Regions from separate parts of the Azoarcus sp. DD4 genome, predicted to be linked through region 1. Evidence: riboswitches for the same ligand, from Rfam matches in the RefSeq annotation. Region 1 holds a riboswitch; the other holds the start of a gene.
What was found. A riboswitch is a leader RNA that binds a small molecule or an ion and turns the genes downstream of it on or off. The one in region 1 is predicted to bind cobalamin.

Region 1 (10,315 bases):
CACAGGAAAACGACAGGAGGGGGGAAGGATTTAGCTGCGCGGGGAGCGCAGCAGCAGGCCCAGCGCGAGCAGCACCGGTGCGAGCAGGAGAGCGAAGGAGGAGAGGGCCTGGGTGGCCGGGTTCGCGTTCATGGGATCAACCGTAACCGCCCGGACGCAGGTGCGTCAAGCCCCGGGCCAGCGATTTTCGCCGAGCAGGGTGTCGAGCGGCAGGCGCTCGGCCCATTGTTCCAGTTCCAGCATCGGCTTCGGATAGAAGGCCTCGACGTGGCCGATGCAGAGGATGGCCACCGGTCGCGCGCCCGGCGGCATCGCCAGCAGCCCGGCGAGCTTGTCCGGATCGAAAATCGACACCCAGCCCATGCCCAGGCCCTCGGCGCGCGCCGCCAGCCACATGTTCTGGATGGCGCAGGCGACCGAGGCCAGGTCCATCTCGGGCAGGGTGCGGCGCCCGAAGATGTGGCGCTCGCGGTGGTCGGTAAGCGCCACCACGATCACCTCGCCGGCCTCGCGCAGGCCTTCGACCTTGAGCCTCATGAACTCGTCCTCGCGCTCGCCGAGCGCCCGCGCCGTCTCCACGCGCTCCTCCTCCACCAGGATCTGCAGGCGCTCGCGCAAGGCTGCATCGGTGATGCGGACGAAACGCCAGGGCTGCATGTAGCCGACGCTGGGCGCATGGTGGGCAGCCCACAACAGCCGCTGCAGCACGGCCGGATCGACGGCGCCGGGGCGAAAATGGCGCATGTCGCGGCGCTCGGCGATGACGCGGTACACCGCGTCGATCTCGGCGGAGGAAAAGGCGTGCGGCTCGGCTGGGGTCATGGCGACTGGGGCTGGGCGGGGTCGGGGCGCACCAGTGTACCCGGCGCGCCGCGGGCCTGCACCCTCTGCCTCAAGCCGCCGCTTCGGTGTCGCGGCGGTCGCCGATGACGATCTGGTACAGCCCGCCGAACAGCGTCCGCTTCTGCCAGGAAAACGCGGCGGATTGCGCGGACAACGTGGCGATATCGGTATCGAGCAGGGACTCCGCATAGGGTTCCAGCCAGCGGAACACCGCCGCCATCGGCCAGCGCAGCGGATGGCGGGCATGTGGCCTGTGGTAGTCGACGAAGACCACCCTGCCTCCGGGCGCCACGGCATCCAGCAGATGACCGACGATGCGGCTGCGGGTAGTCGCCGGAACCTCGTGCAGCAGGAAGAAGCAGCACACGCCGTCGTAAGCGCGCCAACCCGGGCACCCGCCGGCCAGATCGGCGCGCCGCACACTGGCCTGCGGCAGCCCGGCCAGCTTGCGGCGGGCATTGGCGACCTGCAGCGGCGCGACATCCACCACCTCCAGCCGCCCTTCGCTGCCGACGCGGCGGGCCAGCATCGCGGAAAACCCGCCGTAGACGCAGGCCGCCTGCAGCACCCGTGAACCGGGCCGGAACGCGGCCACCGCCGCCTGCATCAGCCGGTGCGCGTTGCCCCACAGGATCGCCGACACGACGGACGGGCGATCCAGCCAGCCCAGCGTGCGGCGATCGAGGTAGGCCCACGAGTAGGTGCGCCTCAGGTAGAGGGGGACGGGATCGTCGGCGCCTGCGCCATCAGGCCGCAAGGCGGGGTCGTCGGGGATCGGCTCCATGGCGGATAGCATACCCGAGAGCGCTGCACGACAAGTGCAACGGCATCGACCGGGGAATGTCCGCATTTCCGCCTCCGCCCGGCACGCCGGAACGGCGCCCCTGCATATGCCGAACGCGATACACGACGGAGTCCGCCGGAATTGCGAAGAAGCGCACGGTTCCTTGCATTTCGCCACTCTGGCGGGCATCGCGCATTTGAAAAAATCCCATTTCCACGCTATGGTCTCCGCCTTGATTTTGACAGCCGTATTACGATCTTCCGTCGAGCTCCGCCATTGGCGCGAACACCAGGAAGCCGCAAACTGCGCCCTCCCCCGCGAGACCCATCGCGCCGTGCTGTCGCCGGTACCCAATTTGGAGAAGTCGGATGCGTAACGTCGAGCTTTTCGGCGCTGTAGGGCACAAGTTCATCCTGTTGAACGAAAGCGAACCTGGAGAGGAAGACGGCGTCCGTTCCAACCAGTATCTGATCGTCCGCGACGGCAGCGGCGTGCTGCTCGATCCAGGCGGTTTCGGCGTGATGCCGCGGGTGCTCGCCGAAATGCTGCGCTATGCCAAACCCGAACAGATCCGCGCCATCCTGCTGTCGCACCAGGATCCGGACATCGTCGGCGGACTGTCGACCTGGCTGGAGCTCACGCCCGCCGAAGTCTTCGTTTCCAGCATCTGGATGCGCTTCCTGCCGCATTACGGCCTGCGCGACATGAGCCGCTTCCGCGGCGTGCCCGACGAAGGCATGGAATGCGAGGTCGCGCCCGGTTTCCACCTGCGCATCGTGCCGGCTCACTTCCTGCATTCGGAAGGCCAGATCAACGTCTATGACCCGGTGTCGCGCATCCTCTTCACCGGCGACATCGGCGCGGCGATGCTGCCCAACGACCGCGACGACGCCTTCGTCGACGACTTCGCCACCCACCTGCCCTTCATCGAGGGCTTCCATCGTCGCTACATGGGCTCGAACCATGCCATCCGCTGCTGGCTCGACACCATCGCCGACCTCGACATCGACATGCTCGCCCCCCAGCACGGCCCGATCTACCGCGGCCGCGCGGTGCAGGATTTCCTCGCCTGGCTGAGCGACCTCAAGTGCGGCATCGACCTGCTCGAAGCCGGCGGACGCTTCCGGAAGGCGTAGACGCGCATGGCACTCACCCCCTCCGCGAACCCGCAGGGCGACTCCAGCCTCACGCCCCACCGCCTGCGCGTCATCGGCGATCTGGCCGGCCTGCTCGAAGACCAGACCCGCACCCGCTACTTCAGCGAGACCCTGGGCAAGATGACCCGCGAGATGCACGCGGACGTCATCCAACGCCTGTCGGGCGCGATCGATACCGGCAAGCACCCCGAATTCGTCGAGCTGATGACCCAGGCGCGCGACATCTGCGGGCGCCTGTCCGACAGTTTCGACCTGCTGCTGGCCGAGCGCACCCGCCAGTGGGACGCCAGCCACGGCTCGCTGTGCGGCATCATCAACGAGTTCGACGACATGTTCACGCTGCTGTCGAACACCCTGGTGGAGCGCGAACTGCTCGAACGCCAGAGCCAGGTGCTCGAACAGATCATCCTGTCGCACGAGCGCATCGGCCAGTGGAAGGCCTTCGTCCAGGCCATCCTCAACGATTTCCACGCCATCTTCCCGTTCGACCTCTTTTTCGTCGCCTTCGCCGAAGAGAACGGGCTGATGCTCAACGTCTATTACTTTGGCGAATGCGACGAAGAGTACCGCATCGCCACCCGCCAGCAGCTGGCCCGGCGCATGATCGAAAGCCTGGGCCTGCCGCCGGATTCGCCGCTCGATTACGAGGAATTCCAGGTCCAGCGCGGCAACAGCATCCACACCGTGCGGCCGGAACAGATGATCACCGTGCGGGTGCCGGAGCACTCGTCCCAGCTCGCCGGCCTGCTCGGCGTCACCTTCCTGTCGTCGCAGGAGCTCAACCCGCGCGAGGAAAGCGTGATCCGCTCCATCCTCGCGGTGATGGTGATGGTGGTCGGCTCCAGCAAGGTGCTGTCGCGCACGCTGGCCGAGCTCGAGTACTACTCGATGCACGACCCGCTCACCGGCCTCTACAACCGGCGCCATTTCAACAACATGCTGGAGTACGAGATCGGCCGTTCCGAGCGCCACCAGCACGAGTTCGCCCTGCTGCTGCTCGACCTCGACGACTTCAAGGACGTCAACGACTCCTACGGCCATCCCACCGGCGACAGCGTGCTGGTGCGCGTCGCCGAGATCCTGCGCGGCCACATCCGCAAGGGCGATCTCGCCACCCGCATCGGCGGCGACGAGTTCGCCATCATGCTGATGGAAACCGGCAACGACGGCGCGGTGGCGGTGGCGGAGAAGCTCGGTGCCGCGCTGCGCGGCACCAGCTTCGAAAGCCCCAACGGCAAGCGCTTCCACATCACCACCTCGATCGGCGTGGTGGTCTATCCGCGCGACGCCCGCACCGAGCACGACCTGCTGGCCGGGGTGGACATCGCGATGTACCGCGCCAAGGAGCTGGGCAAGGACAGCGCCTGCACGCTGGCGTCGATGCCCGGCCAGCTCAAGGCCACCCGCGTGACCCGCGACTACGCCGAGAAGCTGCGCGAGGCGCTGCGCGAGAACCGCATGGTTCCGTACTTCCAGCCCATCGTCGATTGCCACACCGGGGTGCCATTCGCCTGCGAGACGGTCGCCCGCCTGAAGGAGAAGACCGGCGAGACCATCGCCGCCGGTGCCTTCATCGACACCATCGAGAAATACGGCCTGGGCCGCGAGCTCGACCGCGTCATCATCCGCCAGACGCTGGAAGTCGCAGCCGCCCGCGCCCGCAGCGGGGCGCCGCCGCTGCGCGTGTTCATCAACCTGTCGGCGCAGGAGATCCAGGGCCGCGGCATCCTCGGCTATGCCGAAGAGCTGTGCAACGAACTGGGCATCCCGCCCAGCCAGGTGGTGTTCGAGATCCTCGAACGCGACGCCATCGGCGACATGACCAACATGCGCAAATTCCTCGCGAACCTGCGCAAGAAGGGCTTCGCCTTCGCGCTGGACGACTTCGGCAGCGGCTACAACTCCTTCCACTACCTGCGCGAGCTGCACTTCGAGTTCGTCAAGATCGACGGCGCTTTCGTGCGCAGCATCGTCGAATCGCCGATCGACCGCGCGCTGGTGCGCAACCTCACCAACCTGTGCAAGGAAATCGGCATCCTCACCGTCGCCGAGTTCGTCGAATCCGAGGAAATCCTCGAGATGCTGCGCGAGATGGGCATCGACTACGTCCAGGGCTACCACATCGGCATGCCGCTGCCGAAGATGCCCGACGTCGCCTGAGCCCGGCCCAGCGTTTTCTGCATACTCAATTGACGTAACGACAGCTTGCGCGCTGCCGTGCGCGTCGACTATCCTCGCGCTGCATTCGATCCGGGTGCCCTGGAATGCGACCGCATGACAGGGTGAAACGGGAAGTCCGGTGACGTCGGAAGTTCAGCTTCCGACCAGTCCGGCGCAGCCCCCGCTGCTGTAAGCCTGACGACTCCGCCACACGCCACTGAGCCCTGCGCTCGGGAAGGCCGGCGGACGAGGAAGAAGGCGAGCCAGAAGACCGGCCCGATCGAACGAGAGGTGTGAATCCCGGGGTGAGGGTTCGATCCGACTGGTTCAACGGCAGCCGTCCTTTTCCGCTTTCAGCACCACGCGGCCGCTCGCCCAGCCGAATCCGTATTGCATGACCGCATTCGTTTTTCATGGCCGCACAGCCATGTTCCGCGCATGCGCCTGCACGCTCCGCTTCACGCCATTGTCTGGCACTCGAGGGGAGTCATCATGCATATCGAACCCGGTCTGGTTTCCGCCGCCAAGGTCGCCGTCGCCAACGTCGCCGCCGTCGGCCTGGTCGGCGCGCACGCGCTGCAGTTCGTCCGTCAGCCGCAACTCGTCGTCCGCAGCCTGCTCGCGGCGCTGTTCTTCTCGCTCTTCATGCAGAGCTTCCACCTGCCCGCCGGGCCGTCGGAGCTGCACTTCATCGGCGCGATGCCGATCTACCTCATCCTCGGCTTCGTTCCCACCGTGGTCGGCTTCGCCGTCGGCCTGCTGGTGCAAGGCATCCTGTTCGAACCGGCCGACCTGGTGAATCTCGGCGTAAACACCCTGTCGCTGGCGGTCCCGCTGCTGGTGCTGCACCACACCGTCGGCAAGCGCCTCGACGGCCTGAATGTGCGCAACATCCTCCAGCTCGACGCCATCTACTACGCCGGCGTCGCGCTGATGGTGGGCTTCTGGCTCAGCATCGGCGAAACCGCCACGCCGTTCGCGGAATGGGCCGGCTTCGCCGCCCACTACCTGCCGGTGGTGCTGCTCGAACCGCTGGTGACGATCGCGCTGGTCGGCCTGCTGCGCCCGCACGCCGCCCACCCGGCGCTGCGCCTGTGCACCACGCTGCGCACCGCCTGAGCGCCATGCCCGGCACCATCTGGTTCGTCGGCGCCGGGCCCGGCGACCCCGACCTGATCACCGTCAAGGGGCGCCGCCTGCTCGAACAGGCCGGCGCCATCCTGTTCGCCGGCTCGCTGGTGGACCAGGCGGCGACGCAGTACGCGCCGCCCGGCTGCACCATCCGCGATTCCAAGGACATGACGCTGGAAGAGATGACGGTCTGGCTGGTCGAGGCCACCGGCCGCCATCAGACGGTGGTCCGCCTGCAGACCGGCGACCCCGGCCTGTACGGCGCGCTGGTCGAGATGACGCGCCCGCTCGACGCCGCCGGCATTGCCTGGAAGGTAGTGCCGGGCGTGTCGTCGGCGATGGCCTCGGCCGCCGCCGCCGGCGAAACCCTGACCCTGCCGGAAGTGACGCAGACGGTGATCCTCACCCGCGTCGCCGGCCGCACGCCGATGCCGCCGGGCGAGGACCTCGAAGCCCTCGCCGCCCACCGCACGACGCTCTGCCTGTTCCTGTCGATCACCCTGTTGCACGAAGTCCAGCGCGCGCTGCGCGCCGCCGGCTGGCCCGAGGACGCGCCCATCGTGGTGGTGCAGAAGGCGAGCTGGCCGGGCGAGGAAAAGGTGGTGCGCGGCACGCTCGCCGACATCAAGAAACGCTGCCAGGCGGAGAAGATCGCCAGCCAGGCCATGATCATCGCCAGCCCGGCGCTGGGCGCCCGCGACTGGCCCGGGATCGCCCGCTCCAAGCTCTACGACCCCGCCTTCACCCACCGCTTCCGCCGCGCCGCCGCGCCCGCGGACGCGGCCCCCGCCAGCGAGGCACCGCAATGAACGACACCACCCTGCTGCTGATCGGCCACGGTTCGCGCAACCGCGAAGGCAACAAGGAGATCCTGCACTTCGCCGCCCAGTGGCGCGAACGCCACCCGGCCTGGCGCATCGAGGTCTGCTTCATCGAGCACGCCGAAGTGTTGCTCGACGAAGGCCTGGACCGCGCCGCGCGTGCCGCCCGCAAGGTGGTCGCCATCCCCTTCATCCTCAACGCCGCCGGCCACGTCAAGATGGAACTGCCGGCCGCGATCGAGCGCGCCCGCGCCCGCCACCCCGGCGTGGGTTTTTCCTGCGTGCGCCACCTCGGCATGGGCCGCGAGATCTTCGCGGTGCTGCAGGGCCAGCTCGAGCGCCTGATGAAGTCGCTGGCGATGCCCGACCCGCAGACCACCGGCGTGATCCTGCTCGGCCGCGGTTCGTCGGACGCCGGCGCCAACGGCGAACTCGCCAAGATGGCGCGCTGGATCTTCGAAGAGGGCGACCACGAACTGGTCGACCTCGCCTTCACCAGCATCACCTGGCCGCGGCTGGAAACCGTCGTCCAGCGCCAGGTGAAGCTGGGCATGGCGCAGATCTGCATCGTGCCGGTGTATCTCTTCACCGGCGTGCTGATCGAGCGCATCCAGGCCCAGGTCGAGCGCCTGCAGCGCCAGTACCCGCAGATCGCCTTCGCGCTCGGCAGCCATTTCGGCTTCGACAAGGGCGTCTTCGACCTGCTCGACGCCCGCGTCGGCGGCATCGACTGCGCCGAAGGCCCGCTGCTGGAGTGCGACGGCTGCAAGTACCGGCTCGCCGCCGAGGCCGAACACCTGCACGACCACAGCCACACCCATGTGCATGACGACCATGGCGATCACGGCCATGCGCATCAGGGCCATCACGACCATGACCACGGTCACGACGGCCACCACCACCACGATCACGCCCACGCCTGAAGCATGAGCACCGCCAATACAGTCACCGAACAGCTCACCGCCGCCGGCCGCGCCATCGAGCACGACTCCTTCGCCATCATCGACGCCGAGGTCGGCGCCCACGCCTACAGCGCGGCGCAGTGGCCGATCGTGCGCCGCATGATCCACGCCAATGCCGACTTCGAGTTCAACGGCCTCACCGACTTCCACCCGGCGGCGGTCGAGGCCGGGCTCGCCGCCATCCTCGGCGGCGGCTCGCGGGTGGTGGCCGATGTCGAGATGATCTGCGTCGGCCTGTCGGCGTCGCGCCTGGCGCATTTCGGCATGCGCACCCACCAGTTCATCTCCGACGCCGACGTCATCGAGCAGGCCAAGGCGGAAGAGACCACGCGCGCGGTGCAGGCGATGCGCAAGGCGCACCGCCAGGGCCTGATCGACGGCGCCCTCGTCGGCATCGGCAATGCCCCCACGGCGCTGATCGAGCTGGTACGGCTGATCCGCGAGGACGGCGCGCGCCCGGCGCTGGTGGTCGGCATGCCGGTGGGCTTCGTCTCGGCGGCGGAATCCAAGGACCTGATGGCCGAGCTCGATGACGTGCCGTGGATCGTGATCCGCGGCCGCAAGGGCGGCTCGACGCTGGTGGTCGCGGCGATCCACGCCCTGCTGGGGCTGGCCGAGGCGCGCCAGCGCGAAGGGTGCTGAGCCGATGACCGCCGGCCACGCCGTCGCGGAGAAGATCCGCAAGGGCGACCCCAAGCGCGACCGCGGCAACCGCAGCGGCTTTTCCACCGGCGCCAACTCCGCGGCCGCCGCCGCCGCGGCCACGCTCGGCCTGGTGCGCGGCGCGGTGCCGGACACGGTGGAGTGCGTGCTGCCCAACACCCGGATCGTGCGCTTCGCCATCGCCGACGGCTGTGTGGACGGCGACCGCGCCCACGCGGTCAGCATCAAGGACGCCGGCGACGACCCCGACGCCACCCACGGCGCCCACCTCACCGCCGACGTGCGCCGCATCCCCGGCGGCGGCGGCGAGGTCATCCTCAAGGGCGGGCCGGGCGTCGGCGTGGTCACCAAACCGGGGCTGGGGCTGGAGGTCGGCGGCCCGGCGATCAATCCGGTGCCGCGCACCAACATCGCCGCCAACGTCGCCGCCGCCGGCAAACCGCTGCTCGCCGCCGGCGACAGCCTGGAAGTGACGATCTCGGTGCCGGGCGGCGAGGAGATGGCGAAGAAGACGCTCAACGCCCGCCTCGGCATCCTCGGCGGCATCTCCATCCTCGGCACCACCGGCATCGTGCGGCCCTACTCCACCGCGGCCTTCCGCGCCAGCGTCATTCAGGCCGTCGACGTCGCCGCCAACCAGGGCCACAGCAGCGTGGTATTCACCACCGGCGGGCGCACCGAGAAGTGCGCGATGCGCGAATTCCCCGCGCTGGACGAAGCCTGCTTCGTGCAAATGGGCGACTTCGTCAAGGCCGCCTTCACCACCGCGTTGAAGCAGCGCATGCGGCACATCATCGTCGGCGCCATGGTCGGCAAGCTCACCAAGATCGCCCAGGGCCTGTCGGTGACCCACGCCTGGCGCGAAGAGGTGGACCGCGAGCTGATCGCCGGCGCCGCGATCGAGATCGGCGCGCCGCCGCCGCTGGTGGAAGAGATCCGCGCCGCCGAAACCGCCCGCTTCGCCGCCGAAAAGCTCGACGAACTCGGGCTCGCGGTCGCCTTCCACCGGGCCCTGGCCAAGCGTGCCATCGCCAGCCTGCGCCAGCGCTACCCGGGCCGGCACACGCTGTCGGTGATGGCCTGCAACTTCGAGGGCAAGCCCATCGTCACCGTGCATGACGACGCACCGGCCGGCATGGACTACGCCACGCTCCCCGATACAGACCCCGATGCAGACTGAAACCCTCCACATCATCGGCATCCTCGACGACGGCTGGGCCGGCCTCGCCGACGCCGCCCGCCAACGCCTCGCCGGCTGCGGCATGGTGATCGGCGCCGCGCGTACGCTGGCGCTGGTCGCGCCCTTCCTGCCCGAATCCACCGTGCTGCGCGACATGGACGGCGCGCTGTCGAAGGTGCCCAGCTGGGTGCGCGACGCCCAGGCGGACGGCCTCGCCGTCGCGGTGCTGGCCACCGGCGATCCGCTCTGCCACGGCATCGCCGCCTTCCTGATCGGCAAGCTCGGCGCCGCGCAGGTCGCGGTGCATCCGGCGCCGTCAACCATTCAGCTGGCCTGCGCGCGGCTGAAAAAGCCCTGGCAGGACATCGCGATTGCCTCCTGCCACAGCGCCGACGCCGGCGAGTGGGCCGCCGGTGCCACGCCGGACCACGGCCTCTACAAGTTGGTGCGCGCGGTGGCGGAACATCCCCGCGTCGCCGCCTTCACCGGCCCCGACAACAGCCCCGACCGCATCGCCCGCGCGCTGCTCGCCGCCGGCTACGGCGAGGACACGCGCATCTCGGTCGCCGCCCGCCTGTGCCTGGCCGACGAGGCGGTGTTCGCCGATCTCCCGC
Region 2 (10,315 bases), 1.4 Mb from region 1:
AGGTTGGGGGCGATCTCCAGCTTGCTGCGGTCGCCGCCGTGCAGTTCGCGCATGCGGCGCTGGCCTTCGGAATCCATGCGGCCGAGCGAGGCCTGCGCCTTGGCGATGGTGTCGTCGTCGAGGTAGCGGATCAGCTCGTCCGCGGCCTGCCACGCCGCCGCCTCGGTTTCGCGCGGGATCACATGCAGGCGCACGCCGAAGCGCACCTGGCGGCCCTCCTTCTCGGCGCGTTTCCTCACGTCGGCGAACTTCTTCGCCACCTCTTCCGGCGCCTCGCCCCACGACAGGTAGAGCTCGACGTGCCTGGCCGCGGTGTCGTGGGCGCGGTCCGACGAGCCGCCGAAGAACAGCGGCGGATGCGGCTGCTGCAGCGGCGGGAAGAGTTGGCGCGCGCCCTTTACCTTGATGTGCTTGCCGTCGTAATCGACCGTCTCGCCGGACAGCAGGCGCTTCCACACGTCGAGGAATTCGTCGGCGTGCGCGTAGCGTTCGTCATGGTCGAGGAAGATGCCGTCGGCTTCGAGGTCGGAGGCGTCGCCGCCCGCCACTACATTCACCAGCAGCCGGCCTTCGGACAGACGGTCCAGCGTCGCCGCCTGACGCGCCGCCACCGTCGGCGAAATCGTCGCCGGGCGCAGCGCGACCAGGAACTTGAGATGGCGGGTTACCGGCACCAGGCTGGAGGCGACGATCCAGGAATCCTCGCACGAGCGCCCGGTGGGTATCAGCACGCCGCCATAGCCGAGGCTGTCGGCCGCCTGGGCGATCTGCTTGAGGTAGTTGTGATCCACCGCGCGCGCCTGATGCGCGGTGCCGAGGTAGCGGCCATCGCCGTGGGTGGGCAGAAACCAGAAGATGTTGAGCTTGTTGTCCTGACTCATGGGTGTGCTCCGCAGGTATTCGTCGTGCGCGAAATCAGGGCGCCGGGCGCCACACGGCACCGGCAACGTCCAGCTTCTTGGGGATGAGCTTCAGTTCGAACAGCGCGTCGGCCATCTGCTGCTGGTGCTTCACCACGTCGTTGGTGAGCGGCTTCACGCCGTAGCCGTAGCGCGACACCGACACCGCGGCGACCTCCACCGGCAGGCCGATCTGCGGCGCGACGATGGCGGCGGCGTCCTGCTGGTTGGCGCCCACCCAGGTGCCGGTTTCGTTGATCGCGACCAGCGCCGAGGCCAGCACTTCCGGATGCTTGTGCACGAAGCTGCGCGCGGCGATGTAGAAGTTGTAGTTGTTCACGATGCCGCTGCCGTCGGCAACGATGCGGGCGCCGATCTGCGCTTCGGCGGCGGCGCCGAACGGGTCCCAGATCGCCCAGGCATCGACCGCGCCCTTCTCGAAGGCGGCGCGCGCATCGGCCGGCGGCAGGAACACCACCTCGATGTCGCTGTACTTGAGCTTGGCGGATTCCAGCGCCTTCACCAGCAGGTAATGCACGTTGGAGCCCTTGTTGAGCACCACCTTCCTGCCCTTGAGTTCGGCCAGCGACTTGATCGGCGAATCCTTGGGCACCAGGATCTTCTCGGCGCGCGGCGCAGGCGGCTCGTTGCCGACATAGACCAGATCCGCACCCGCGGCCTGGGCGAACACCGGCGGCGTCTCGCCGACCACGCCGATGTCGATGCTGCCGACGTTGAGCCCTTCCAGCATCTGCGGCCCGGCGGGGAATTCGGTCCACGTCACCTTCACGCCTTCGGCCTTGAGACGGGCGTCGAGGTTGCCGCGCGCCTTAACGATGGACAGCGTGGAACCCTTCTGCCAGCCGATGCGGATTTCCTTCTGCTGCGCATGGGCCGGGCCGGCGGACAGCACGGCGAGGCCGGCAGCCGCGGCGGCAAAGCGGATGAAGCGGCGGCGATTGTTTGCATGGCTCATGTTGTTTTCTCTCCCTTGAATGCGCTCAGACCTTGGCGATCGACACTTCGGTCGACTTCACCAGCGCAATCACCTCGCTGCCGACTTTCAGTTGCAGCTCCTGCACCGAGCGCGTCGTAATGACGGAAGTGACGATGCCGTGGGGCGTCTCCACGTCGATTTCCGAGACCACCGGGCCGTTGATGATTTCCTTCACCTTGCCGCGGAATTGATTGCGGACGTTGATCGAATGAATGGACATGACGCTATTTCCAAAAAAATAATATCGATATCTGAATCAATTAGACCCGCTCCTCGCGAGCGGGAAATGAAGTACTCAATGCCGTGCCTTCCGGCGGCTGCCGGCAGCCTTTTCCTTACGTACCGGACAATCGACCGCGATGCAGTCCGATTCGGCCGGCACCACGAAACGCGCGAGTTTGTCGCGCATGTCCACCAGCGAATGACGGCAATACACCACCGGCACGCCGCGGCTCTCGGCCTGGCGGCGTACGCTGTAGAGGAGGTCGTGGTTGATGCGGTCGCACAGCACCACCACGAAACGGGTGTCGCTCGGGATCGCCCGGCGGTTGTCGCCCACCTGGCGGCCGGACCAGTGCTCGGTGCGGGTCACGCCAAGATGGGCCGATTGCTCGAGTTCCGCCCGGATCGCGTCGACCCGGTCCGCACCCACCACCAGGGCCCGCGTTGCGCTTGCTTTCATCCTTGCCTCCCGTTGTCTCTGCGGCCTGCGCACCCGCCATCGGGCAGCACAGCCATCGCTCTGGCAGCCAATTTGCAGCAGGGGATTTATCCGGAGCCAATACTATTTATTGCGTTGCTTATTCCGCGACATTGGAAATTCCGCCAATCGCTGTGCATTCGAGCAAGATTCCGGCATGCCGCCAGACAAAAGAATTCGATATGCGGAATACCGATATGGAATTCCCTTTTTATTGGTTCGTGGGCGACGGCCCGGAAACTAAGCTTTTTCGCCAGTGATGCCGCCGCCAATACGGCGGACATCGAATCCGATCCGAACCAGGGAGTTTTCATGCGTACCAAACCGCTCGTCCGCGCCGGCCTCGCCGCGCTTGCCTTTGCGTTCGCCTCCGGCGCCGCGATTGCCGAATCGATCAAGGTCGGCTACCTGCCGGTCACCGGCCATGCCAAGTTCTTCGTCGCCAAGGAACAGGGCTTCTTCAAGCAGGAAGGGCTGGACGTCGAACTGGTGGAATTCGTCAATTCCGCCGACGGCCTCAACGCGGTGGTCGCCAACAAGCTGGACATCGGCGCCTTCGGCACCACCGCGCCGCTGGTGCATTACTCGCGCGGCGCCGATCTCAAGATCATCGGCGGCATCATGGGCGAAGACGCGGCGATCATCGTGAAGCCGGAAAACGCCGACAAGATCCGCAACGTCGCAGACCTCAAGGGCAAGAAGATCGCCACCATCCGCCTCGCCACCGGCGACGCGGTGCTGCGCGCGGCGCTCAAGGACCAGAAGATCGACTGGAAGAAGGACGTCGAGATCTTCGAACTGAAGAGCCCGCCGGCGGTGCTGGAGGCGGTGAAGTCCGGCCAGGTCGATGCCGGCGTCACCTGGGGCCCGCACGACATCCGCGCCGAACGCCAGGGCCTGAAAGTGGTGATCCGCACCGGCGAGCTGCAACCCGGCCATCCGTGCTGCCGCCTGGTGGTGAAGTCCGAGCGGCTGAAGGAAGGCGACACCTGGGATCGCTTCCTGCGCGCCATCCTGAAGGCCGAGAAGTTCGCCGCGCAGAACCGCAAGGAAACCATCGATTCCATTCAGAAGTACGTGAAGCTCGACCGCGACATCCTCGAGCAGGGCTACTACTCGCCGCACCTGGAACAGGGCACCGACCCCAACGTGAAGGGCACGCAGAAGTTCTGGACGACCATGGTGTCCTCCGAATTCATCGAGGGTAGCCGCCCGCTGCAGCCGGCGTTCGCGCTCGATCCCTACCACCGTGCGCTGCAGGGCCTCGCCAAGGAACAGCCGAACGACCCGTTCTGGAAGCAGAAGCTGAAGGCGGAACAGGAAAGGAACGTGCTGTGATCGTCGCTGCACGGCCGTCCGCAGGGAGAGTGTGATGACAACCGGCAACAGCCTGCGCGTCGAAGGCCTGGCCTTCGCCTACGGCGAGCGCGAGATCCTGCGCGGCATCGAGCTGAACGTGGCCGAGGGCGAGTTCGTCGCCCTGCTCGGCCCCAGCGGCTCCGGCAAATCCACCCTGCTGCGGCTGATCGCGGGGCTGGAGAAGCCCAACCGCGGCCGCGTTGCCGCCGCCGGCAAGCCGGTGGCCGGCCCCGGCCCGGACCGCGCGGTGGTGTTCCAGCACTACGCGCTGTTTCCGTGGATGACGGTAGCGGACAACGTCGCCGAAGCCGTGGCCAAGTCTCACCCCGGCCTCGGCCGCGCCGAGCGCCGCCAGCGCGCCTGGGAACACCTGGAGCGCGTCGGCCTCGGCGACGCCGCCCCGCGCCATCCGTTCGAGCTGTCCGGCGGCATGCAGCAGCGCGCCGCGATTGCCCGCGCGCTGGCGCTGGAATCGCCCTTCCTGCTGATGGACGAACCCTTCGGCGCGCTCGACCCGATCAACCGCGCCAGGCTGCAGGACCTGCTGATCGAGGTCTGGCAACGCGGCCGCCCGCGCCGCACCGTGGTGTTCGTCACCCACGACGTCGACGAAGCCCTGCTGCTGGCCGACCGCGTGGTGGTGATGGGCGCCTCGCCGGGGCGGATCATCGCCGAGCACGTGGTGCCGTTCGCGCGGCCGCGCAAACGCGCGGCGCTGTTCGGCGAGACAGCGTTCCATGAACTGCGCGAGCGGATCGCGGAGGCGCTGGATGCGGACACGCTGGCGGGGTTGGAGGTGGTTTGAGCGGTCAGGTACTGAGCGTCGCGGTATTTGAGCACCAACACAACGCGCGCCGTGGGTTCTGTTCCTCCCCCTTCAAGGGGAGGGAGACACACGGCACGCCCACTGAATTTCTGGAGCACCCCATGAGCGCCCAACAAACCGCGCTTGACCACCCCACCACCCCGGCCGCCGAGCCCGCAGCGCCCCGCTTCCGCCTCCCCTTCGCCTGGGAACCGTGGGCCTTCGCCGCCGTGCTCGTCGCCATCTGGCAGGCGATCGGCAGCGCGCTCGCCGGCAGCGGCAACCCGTTGCTGCCGCCGCCGATCACCGTGCTGCAGGCACTGTGGGATTCGCTGCCGGAACTCGGCCGCGGCACCGTGTCGTCCCTCCTCATCCTCATCCCGGGTTTCGGTGCCGCGCTGGTGCTGGGCGTCGCGCTCGGGCTGGCTGCCGGTACCACGCCGCGGCTGGCGCGGGCCTTCTTCCCGTTCGCCAAGGTCGCCGCGCCGGTGCCGCCGACGGTTTATATCCCCTACGCGATCGCGGTGCTGCCAACCTTCCACCTGTCGGCCACCTTCGTAGTCTTCGTCGGCGCCTTCTGGCCGATCTTCCAGAACGCCGCCGCCGGTGCGCTGGCGGTGGAAGGCCGCCACCGCGACAACGCCCGCGTGCTCGGCTTCGGCCGGCTGGAAACCCTGCGCAAGGTGATCTTCCCGGCCGCGCTGCCGCACGTCTTCTCCGGCATGGCGGTGGGCCTGGGCTTCTCCTTCATCCTGCTGACGGTGGCCGAACTCTTCGGCGCCAACGCCGGGCTGGGCCGCTTCGTGCAGTACTACGCCGACTTCGCCGACTACCCGCGCATGGTCGCCGGCATCCTCTACACCGGCGCGGTGACCTGGGCGGTGATGAGCCTGCTCGACGCCCTGCGCCATCGCGCCTTGTTCTGGCTGCGCTGATCGCCAGGGAGACCGCCATGTCCAAGCCCCATCGCCCACATCGCAGCCCCTTTGCCGACGCGACGGTGCCCGAGCTGCCCAACCCGCTTCCCGATGCCATCCCGGGCGAACCGCTGCCGCCCGCGGACTTCACCGCCGAGCGCGAAGGCCTGCTCGAGCGCAGCCTGTGGATAGGCCTGATCGGCATCCTGCTGCTGCTCGCCGCGCTCTTCGCCGATGGCAGCGTCGGCGCAGCCAGCGCCGCACCGGCCACCACCGCGGCCAAGCACGACGACGGGTTCTTCCCGCCCACCGCCGATCTCGCCAGGGCGCTCGCCCAGGCCCGCAAGGATGGCAAGCACGGCGTGGCGGTGCTTTACGAGATGAACGGCTGCAGCGACTGCGCCCGCCTGCGCGCCACCAGCTTCAAGGACGCCGGCCTGCGCCGCGACTACCAGCGCGACTTCGTTGTCGCCAGCGTGATGGCGGACGAACCCACCGCGCTGCGCGACTTCGACGGCAAGCCCACCAACCAGGCGGAATTCGCCCACGCGCAGCGGGTGTATGCGCTGCCGACGGTGGTGTTCTACGACCTCGACGGCATCCCGGTGGCGCGCCAGGTCGGCAACACGCTGGCGCTGGCGGACTGGCTGCGCCTCGGCCGCTACGTGCGCGAAGCCGGCTACGAGGAAGCCCCTTTCTCCGCCTGGAAGCCCGCCGCGCGCAAGGGCAGTTGAACCACCGCACACAGGAATACCGATGACGCACGCGAACGACCGCAAGTACTGGGACCCGCAACTCGAAACCCAGAGCCGCGCCGACTGGAACGCGCTCAAGCTCGGCCTGCTGAAGACGCATCTGAAGCACGCCTACGACAACTCGCCTTACTACCGCAGCAGCTTCGACGCCGCCGGCGTGAAGCCGGAAGACCTGAAGACACTCGCCGACCTGCAGCGCTTCCCGACCATCGACAAGAAGATCCTGCGCGAACGCCAGGAAGCGAAGCCGCTGCTCGGCGACCTCGCCGCGGTGCCGGAACGCGAGGTGGTGTATGTGTCGGCCTCGTCCGGCTCCACCGGCGTGCCCACGGTGTCGCCCTTCACCCAGCAGGATTTCGACGACTGGATAGCCTACGAGGCGCGCCAGTTCTGGTCTTCCGGCCTGCGTCCGGAAGACCGCTACGCGCACTCGCTCAACTTTTCGCTCTTCATCGGCGGCCCCTGCGTGCTCGGCGCGCAGAAGCTCGGCGCGCTCAGCATCCACGCCGGCACGGTGCCGTCGGAGCGCCTGCTCGCCATCCTGCGCCAGTTCCAGGCCACCGCGATCTGGACCACGCCGTCCTACGCCTGGTACCTGGGCGAGACCGCGCAAAAGGAAGGCATCGACCCGAAGAAGGATCTGGCGGTGAAGCGCATCTTCGTCGCCGGCGAGCCCGGCGGCTCCATTCCCGAGACCCGCGCCCGCATCGAGGCGCTGTGGGGCGCCGAGGTGTACGACTACTACGGCCTGTCGGACATCTTCGGCTCCTGCGCCGGCATGTGCGAGGAGAAGGACGGCCTGCACTGGGCGGAAGACCACATCCTGGTCGAAGTGCTCGATCCCGAGACCGGCGAGCCGGTCGCCCCCGGCGAACGCGGCGAAATGGTGCTGACCACGCTGAAGAAGCGCGCCCGCCCGCTGATCCGCTTCCGCACCGGCGACATCGTCAGCTTCACCGATGAGCCCTGCGCCTGCGGTCGCACCAGCCAGCGCCTGCTCGGCGTGCATGGGCGCCGCGACGACATGCTGATCGTGCGCGGGGTGAACATCTTCCCGAGCGACGTCGAGGCCATCGTGCGCAAGGACCACGACTTCAGCGGCGAATACCGGCTGGTGATCGAGCGCATCGACCACCTCGACCGCCTCACCATCGAGGTCGAGCGCGCCGCCGCCTTCCCCGGCACAGCCGACGCGCTTGCCGACCGCCTCGCCCACCGCGTCAAGGCGATCACCGGCGTCGGCGCCCACATCGCGGTGCTCGACCCCGACACCCTGCCGCGCGCCACCCACAAGGCGAAGCGGGTGGAAGACCGCCGCGGCCAGGTGTGGACTGCCTGAGCGACGAGCCGGCCAAACGCCTGCGTCCTTGATCCGTCGCCGCTTGCCCGCGGCGACGAAAAAGGTTTGACCGTCCGCGGCCGCGCCACCTACACTCGCCGCCGTTGAAGGTTCCCCGCCCGGGGATTAAATGGGAAGCCGGTGCCGAGCCCTGCTCGAATTCCGGCGCTGCCCCCGCAACTGTAATCGGCGAGCGCTTCGCCACCCCATGCCACTGGATGCGTTCCGGGAAGGCGGGCGAAGCGCGACGACCCGAGAGCCAGGAGACCTGCCGCAACGTCCATCCTTGAAACAGACGGGGCGGGGTGTCCCTGGCAGAGGTTGCGCGTGTTTTTCCTGCGATACGTTCGTAGCGGCAGTGTTCGCCCGGCCACCGGCCAGGCCGTTGCCGCGCGCGTTTCGCGCCCCGGACCGCCGCCGACGATGCTCCGCCCCCCACAACGGAGACGAGTCGTGCATTGCTACCCCCTGGCGCCCGGCGCCTGCGCCCATAACGAAACCGCGCTCAACGCCCTCCTGCGTACCGGTGCGCTGCTGCCCGCCACGCTGCGATCGCTCAGTTTCGCACTGCTGTCGGGATGCGCCCTGCCCGCCTTCGGCGCCGGCATCCCGACCCTGCAGGAAGTAACCGTCGCCACCGACGGCAAGGACCTGATAGGCGTCGCGGATTCGGCCAGCGAAGGCACGGTGACCGCCGGGCAGCTCGCCACCCGCCCGCTGCTGCGCCCGGCCGAGGTCATGGAGGCGGTACCCGGCATGGTGGTGACCCAGCATTCCGGCGACGGCAAGGCCAACCAGTACTTCCTGCGCGGCTTCAACCTCGACCACGGCAGCGACTTCTCCACCCATGTGCTCGGCATGCCGATCAACATGGCCTCGCACGCCCACGGCCAGGGTTACATGGACCTCAACTTCCTGATCCCGGAGCTGATTTCCAGCGTGAAGTACCGCAAAGGCGTGTATGGCGCCGAGGACGGCGACTTCGCCACCAGCGGCAGCGCCCGCATCGACTACGTCCGCGAGCTCGATGCGCCCTTCGTCGAGTTCGGCTTCGGCCAGAACAACTACCGCCGTCTGCTCGCCGCCGGCAGCACCGCGCTCAACGACGACCTGCGCCTGCTCGCCGCGGTGGAATTCACCGGCAACGATGGCCCCTGGGATCAGCCGGAAAACCTGGTGAAGAAGAACGCGCTGCTGCGGCTGTCCTCCGGCACCGCGGCCAACGGTTTCGCCATCACCGGCATGTTCTACCGCGCCGACTGGACCGCCTCCGAGCATGTGCCGGAGCGCGCAATCGACAGCGGCGAGATCGACCGCTACGACACCCTCAGCCAGAAGGACGGCGGCAAGACGCACCGCTACAGCCTGGCCGGCGAATGGGCGCGCAGCGATTCCACCGGCACCACCCGCGCCAGCGCCTATGTGGTCGATTACGGCCTCAACCTGTATTCGGCGCCGTCGGGCTACATCAGCGGCCTGCAGGGCGACCAGCACGAACAGGCCGACGACCGCGTGCAGTGGGGCGGCGAACTGCGCCGCAGCTGGTTCCTCGGCCCGCAGTGGAAGGACACCGAACTCGCCGTCGGCGCGCAGCTGCGCCAGGACCGCATCGACAAGGTCGGCCTCTACAACACGGTCAATCGCCAGCGCACCGAGGTGGTCCGCGAGGACCGCATCACCGAGACCGCGGTCGGCGTCTTCGTCGATACCCGGACGCAATGGACGCCGTGGCTGCGCACCGGGCTGGGCGTGCGCTACGACGAGATCCACGCCCGCGCCAGCGCGCTCGCCGGCACCTTCAACATGGACAACGGCGGCCATACCGAAGCGCGCCAGACCAGCCCCAAGCTCGGCGTGGTGCTCGGCCCCTTCGAACTGCTCGGCCAGACCGAGTTCTACGCCAACTGGGGCCACGGCTTCCACAGCAACGACGTGCGCGGCGCCACGGCGCGGACGAATCCGCAGGACGGCAGCGCGGCCGAACGCGTGCCGCTGATCGTCAAGGCGCGCGGCAGCGAACTTGGGGTGCGCGCGGCGCCGCTGCCGGGCTGGAACACCAGCCTGTCGGTGTGGCGCATGACGCTGGATTCCGAGCTGGTGTTCGTCGGCGACGAGGGCATCACCGAACCCAAGGGCGCCTCGCGCCGCCACGGCGTGGAGTGGTCCAACTACTTCGCCCCCACGCCATGGCTGATCGTCGATGCCGACGTCGCCTGGTCGCGCGCCCGCTTCCAGGACGCCAACCCGGATAACGGCGGCCGCCGCGTGCCCAACGCGATTCCGCTCACCGCCTCGCTCGGCCTCAGCGTGGATGACGGCGGCAAGTGGTTTGGCGGCCTGCGCCTGCGCTACCTCGGCGCCTACGACCTGGAGGAGACCGGCGCGGAGAAATCCACCGCGTTCTGGATGGCCAACCTCAAGCTCGGCTACCGGGTGAGCAAGCAGATCGAGGCGACGCTGGACGTGCTCAACCTGTTCGACAAACGCGCCAACGACATCGAGTACTGGGGCGGCGCCTGCACCCGTGGCGAGGCCATGGCGGGC

Region 2: another riboswitch for cobalamin. It lies ahead of CJ010_RS15095 (TonB-dependent receptor); the one in region 1 lies ahead of CJ010_RS21430 (energy-coupling factor ABC transporter permease).

Annotation. Positions count from the first base shown of each region.
Region 1 covers NZ_CP022958.1:4,619,049-4,629,363, forward strand. Annotated here, with positions in the region: gene bluB (5,6-dimethylbenzimidazole synthase) at 166-822, opposite strand; gene rquA (rhodoquinone biosynthesis methyltransferase RquA) at 893-1,627, opposite strand; gene CJ010_RS21420 (MBL fold metallo-hydrolase) at 1,996-2,763, shown strand; gene CJ010_RS21425 (bifunctional diguanylate cyclase/phosphodiesterase) at 2,770-4,944, shown strand; cobalamin riboswitch at 5,020-5,239, shown strand; gene CJ010_RS21430 (energy-coupling factor ABC transporter permease) at 5,437-6,063, shown strand; gene cobM (precorrin-4 C(11)-methyltransferase) at 6,069-6,884, shown strand; gene CJ010_RS21440 (sirohydrochlorin chelatase) at 6,881-7,819, shown strand; gene CJ010_RS21445 (precorrin-8X methylmutase) at 7,823-8,500, shown strand; gene CJ010_RS21450 (cobalt-precorrin-5B (C(1))-methyltransferase) at 8,505-9,701, shown strand; gene cbiE (precorrin-6y C5,15-methyltransferase (decarboxylating) subunit CbiE) at 9,691-10,315, shown strand, end outside.
Region 2 covers NZ_CP022958.1:3,251,442-3,261,756, forward strand. Annotated here, with positions in the region: gene ssuD (FMNH2-dependent alkanesulfonate monooxygenase) at 1-881, opposite strand, end outside; gene CJ010_RS15050 (sulfonate ABC transporter substrate-binding protein) at 916-1,875, opposite strand; gene CJ010_RS15055 (molybdopterin-binding protein) at 1,901-2,116, opposite strand; gene CJ010_RS15060 (DUF2325 domain-containing protein) at 2,192-2,578, opposite strand; gene CJ010_RS15065 (hypothetical protein) at 2,569-2,856, shown strand; gene CJ010_RS15070 (ABC transporter substrate-binding protein) at 2,909-3,934, shown strand; gene CJ010_RS15075 (ABC transporter ATP-binding protein) at 3,969-4,760, shown strand; gene CJ010_RS15080 (ABC transporter permease) at 4,883-5,695, shown strand; gene CJ010_RS15085 (thioredoxin fold domain-containing protein) at 5,713-6,411, shown strand; gene CJ010_RS15090 (phenylacetate--CoA ligase family protein) at 6,434-7,771, shown strand; cobalamin riboswitch at 7,863-8,062, shown strand; gene CJ010_RS15095 (TonB-dependent receptor) at 8,225-10,315, shown strand, end outside.